DNA from 2 places in the Enterobacter sp. MGH 24 genome. Region 2 is predicted to be linked to the other one. Evidence: predicted binding sites of a transcription regulator. Region 2 holds the regulator's gene; the other holds the start of a gene.
The links. The regulator PhoB, encoded in region 2, activates phosphate uptake and scavenging genes when phosphate is short. The targets are predictions, from matches to a motif close to CTGTCATAAAACTGNCNNAT.
Positions count from the first base shown of each region.

Region 1: a site for PhoB is predicted at 829-848, ahead of uvrB (excinuclease ABC subunit UvrB). Genes of this name have one in related genera too.

Region 1 is NZ_KI535657.1:2,832,415-2,834,819, forward strand. It holds gene L370_RS08565 (ABC transporter ATP-binding protein) at 1-328, opposite strand, end outside; gene uvrB (excinuclease ABC subunit UvrB) at 1,080-2,405, shown strand, end outside.
Region 2 is NZ_KI535657.1:2,436,278-2,438,682, forward strand. It holds gene sbcD (exonuclease subunit SbcD) at 1-831, opposite strand, end outside; gene phoB (phosphate response regulator transcription factor PhoB) at 1,019-1,708, shown strand; gene phoR (phosphate regulon sensor histidine kinase PhoR) at 1,730-2,405, shown strand, end outside.

The sequences.
Region 1 (2,405 bases), 400 kb from region 2:
CCATCGCCCGCATGGCGATATGCAGATTTTCCTCAATCGTTAGCTGGGAGAAGATCCGTCTGTCCTGCGGGACATAGCCTATCCCCGGTCCTGAGCGCTGTTCTGGCGGCAGGTTAAGCAAATCGCGCGGCGGCGCGCCCGCCTCATGCCAGATGATGCTGCCGCTTTCAACGGGCACTCTCCCGGCGATGCAATTCATGAGGGTGGTTTTCCCCATCCCCGGCAGGCCAACGACGCCTGTACACATCCCTTGCGGAAAATCCAAATTCACGTTCCATAGCGTATGTTGGCTTCCGTAAAACTGATTCACAGCACGCAGACTCAACATCTTTCTCTCCTTAAAATGTGTGTAGGTGAGGCTCGAGTTTGAATCTGCAAAACCCCTGCCAGAAACCGAAAAGTGTTTAAAAAAACGGCTTTTTTAGGAATAAATCACCGGAAAGCGGTTTATAAAAAACCGGATTGCACATCGACAGTGCTGGCGGTGTTGAGTTGTGGTGCAGAACCCGAAATGATTAAAATGTGAGCAAGATCCCATCGGTTGGTTATGAATGACGCAACTGTTAATCATCAAAAAATAGCTATAAAAATTTTTTGCAGCCGTCTCGTGGGAAAAACCGGGAATTTGCCGAGCGCCAGTCTGCATGGGCTGGAAGCAGTTATCCACTATTCCTGTGGATAACCATGTGCATTAGAGTTAGAAAACACGCGATAAGCGAGAGAAGACGCGGCTTACGCCCAAATTGGCGCGAAACGCGGCTTTAGAAAATATCGTTTATTATTTAATTGCTTAGATAAAAGCAATTCCCGTCATGAAAGTGTCACCCGTTGCCACAAAACTATCATTACCTGGCTTGACAAATGTTAAAAAAGAAAAAGTTCTGGGGATAACCTGACCTGACTGGTGTTTTATATTGTCACAGCCCAAATTTTGGCCGCTATCGCGCTAATCATTCAGGCGCTACTCTAAATATCCTGACATGCTACTGGTTTTTCATCCAGTGTTTTTTACTGGCATTCCTGGCAACAAGGAGTAAAATTACTCACCTGCCGCTTTTAACGTCATCAGGTTGTCGCCCATGAGTAAACCGTTCAAATTGAATTCTGCTTTCCGTCCATCTGGCGATCAGCCTGAGGCGATCCGTCGTCTGGAGGAGGGGCTGGAAGACGGGCTGGCGCACCAGACGCTGCTGGGGGTAACCGGCTCGGGTAAAACGTTCACCATTGCCAACGTGATTGCGGATCTCCAGCGCCCAACGATGGTGCTGGCACCCAATAAAACCCTGGCCGCGCAGCTTTACGGTGAGATGAAAGAGTTCTTCCCGGAAAATGCGGTGGAGTATTTCGTCTCCTACTACGATTACTACCAGCCTGAAGCCTACGTGCCGAGCTCTGACACCTTCATTGAGAAGGATGCCTCGGTGAACGAACACATCGAGCAGATGCGTCTGTCGGCCACTAAGGCGCTTCTGGAGCGTCGCGACGTGGTCGTCGTCGCATCGGTTTCCGCGATCTACGGTCTGGGCGATCCGGATCTCTATCTCAAGATGATGCTGCACCTGACGCAGGGGATGATCATCGATCAGCGCGCCATCGTCCGTCGTCTGGCGGAGCTGCAGTATGCCCGTAACGATCAGGCGTTCCAGCGCGGCACCTTCCGCGTACGCGGCGAGGTGATCGACATCTTCCCGGCGGAATCAGACGATATGGCGCTGCGCGTCGAGCTGTTTGACGAAGAGGTTGAACGCCTGTCGCTCTTCGACCCGCTGACCGGACACGTTGAGTCGGTGATCCAGCGCTTCACCATCTACCCGAAAACGCACTACGTGACGCCGCGCGAGCGTATCGTGCAGGCGATGGAAGAGATCAAAGTGGAGCTGGCCGAGCGCCGTAAGGTGCTTCTGGCGAACAATAAGCTGCTGGAAGAGCAGCGCCTGAGCCAGCGCACCCAGTTCGACCTTGAGATGATGAACGAGCTGGGCTACTGCTCCGGCATTGAAAACTACTCGCGCTTCCTCTCCGGGCGCGGGCCTGGCGAGCCACCGCCGACGCTGTTTGATTACCTTCCGGCAGACGGTTTGCTGGTGATCGACGAATCCCACGTTACAATCCCGCAGATCGGCGGGATGTACCGCGGTGACCGCGCGCGCAAAGAGACGCTGGTGGAGTACGGATTCCGCCTGCCGTCAGCGCTGGATAACCGTCCGATGAAGTTTGAAGAGTTTGAGGCGCTGGCGCCGCAAACCATTTACGTCTCGGCCACGCCGGGCAACTACGAGCTGGAGAAATCCGGTGAAGACGTTGTCGATCAGGTAGTGCGTCCAACGGGTCTGCTCGATCCCATTATTGAAGTTCGTCCGGTGGCCACGCAGGTGGACGATCTGCTCTCGGAAATTCGGGTCCGT
Region 2 (2,405 bases):
CTGGGTGACGGGCACCTCCAGCGTCTCGACGGCGCGGAGTTTGCCCTCGGAGAAGCTCACCAGATGCACGGATTTTGCTTTACCCGTTTCATCGAAGCTGAGCGAAAGAGGCGAGCCGCAGTAGCGGATGTGCTCGCTGCCGCCGACGATCTGCGCCCGGTGGATATGTCCGAGCGCAATGTAGTCGGCTGGCGGGAAGTTCTGCGCCGGAAAAGCGTCCAACGTACCGATATAGATGTCACGCACGGCGTCACTTTTACTGGCCCCGACGGTGGTGAGGTGCCCGGTCGCAATCACCGGAATCGGCTGGTCGCCGCGCAGGGCGCAGGCTTCGGCATGCTGCTGGTGATAATAGTCGGTGATAGCCTGTAATAAATGTTGCTGCTTTTCGGCACCCGACAGCCCCGCCTGGCTTTGCACGATGTCTCGTGGACGTAAAAAGGGAATGGGGCACAGTACCGCCCCCGGCGTACCGTCGCGTTTTTTCAGGATCTGCGGGGCGTGCCCGGCGCTGGCGACCACGGTGGTATTGAGAAATGCCAGGATGTCGCGGGATTCATTGAGCGTCGCGACGGAATCATGGTTGCCGGCGACAATCACCAGATGACAGCCGGTTTGCTGCAGATTCACCACGAAGCGGTTATACAGTTCACGCGCATAGCTGGGGGGCGAGCCGGTATCAAAGATGTCACCCGCCACAATAATTGCGTCCACCTCGTGCGTCCGGGCCGTTTCCAGCAGCCAGTTCAGGAAGGCTTCATGTTCAGCCGCACGGCTTTTGCTGTAAAAATTTTGACCCAGATGCCAGTCCGAGGTGTGAAGTATGCGCATAGCTGATCCGTGGCAAAAAAGAGAAAGCGGGATTATAAACCTTCAGAGACGGGAAAATAACCGCTGTAATAAAACAACGGTTTGCCCGTTATCGTGGTACTGTTTTTCATAAATCTGTCATAAATCTGACGCATAATGGCGCCGAATTACAAACTTGTAACTTAAATAAGATAAGACAGGGCAAAGTATGGCGAGACGTATTCTGGTCGTAGAAGATGAAGCTCCAATTCGTGAAATGGTGTGCTTCGTGCTCGAGCAAAACGGCTTCCAGCCGGTTGAAGCGGAAGATTATGACAGCGCAGTGAACCAGCTGAATGAACCCTGGCCCGATCTGATTCTGCTGGACTGGATGTTGCCCGGCGGCTCCGGACTGCAGTTTATCAAACACCTGAAGCGCGAGGCGCTGACCCGCGACATCCCGGTTGTGATGCTGACGGCGCGCGGAGAAGAAGAGGATCGCGTGCGCGGTCTGGAGACCGGCGCGGACGATTACATTACTAAGCCGTTCTCCCCAAAAGAGCTGGTTGCCCGCATTAAAGCCGTGATGCGCCGTATTTCGCCGATGGCGGTGGAAGAGGTGATTGAGATGCAGGGGCTGAGCCTTGACCCCACTTCACACCGCGTGATGACGGGTGAAAATCCCCTCGACATGGGGCCTACCGAATTTAAACTCCTGCACTTCTTTATGACCCACCCGGAACGCGTATACAGCCGCGAGCAGTTGCTGAATAACGTCTGGGGAACTAACGTGTATGTCGAAGACCGGACGGTTGACGTACATATTCGCCGCCTGCGAAAAGCACTGGAACTGAGCGGCCACGATCGCATGGTGCAGACGGTCCGCGGCACGGGTTATCGTTTTTCTACCCGTTTCTGAACAATGACAGGAGTGTGACGCGTGCTGGAACGTCTGTCATGGAAAAGGCTCGTCTTTGAACTGATCTTATGCTGTATTCCGGCCTTCCTTCTGGGGGCCTTTCTTGGACACCTGCCTTGGTTTCTGCTGGCGTCGGTCACCGGGCTGCTAATCTGGCATTTCTGGAACCTGCTGCGCCTCTCCTGGTGGCTGTGGGTTGACCGAAGTATGACGCCGCCGCCGGGAAGCGGCAGCTGGGAGCCGCTGCTGTACGGTCTGCATCAGATGCAGATGCGTAATAAAAAGCGTCGCCGCGAGCTGGGAAGCCTGATTAAGCGTTTTCGCAGCGGTGCAGAGTCGCTGCCGGATGCCGTTATTCTGACGACCGAAGAAGGGACGATCTTCTGGTGTAACGGCCTTGCACAACAGCTGCTGGGCCTGCGCTGGCCCGACGACAATGGTCAGAATATCCTTAACCTTCTGCGCTATCCCGAGTTCACGCAGTATCTGAAAACGCGTGATTTTACCCGCCCGCATAATCTGAAGCTCAACAATGGTCGCCATCTGGAAATCCGCGTGATGCCCTACAGCGATAAGCAGTGGCTGATGGTGGCGCGCGATGTTACCCAGATGCACCAGCTGGAAGGGGCGCGCCGCAACTTCTTCGCCAACGTCAGTCACGAACTGCGTACTCCGTTGACCGTACTTCAGGGCTACC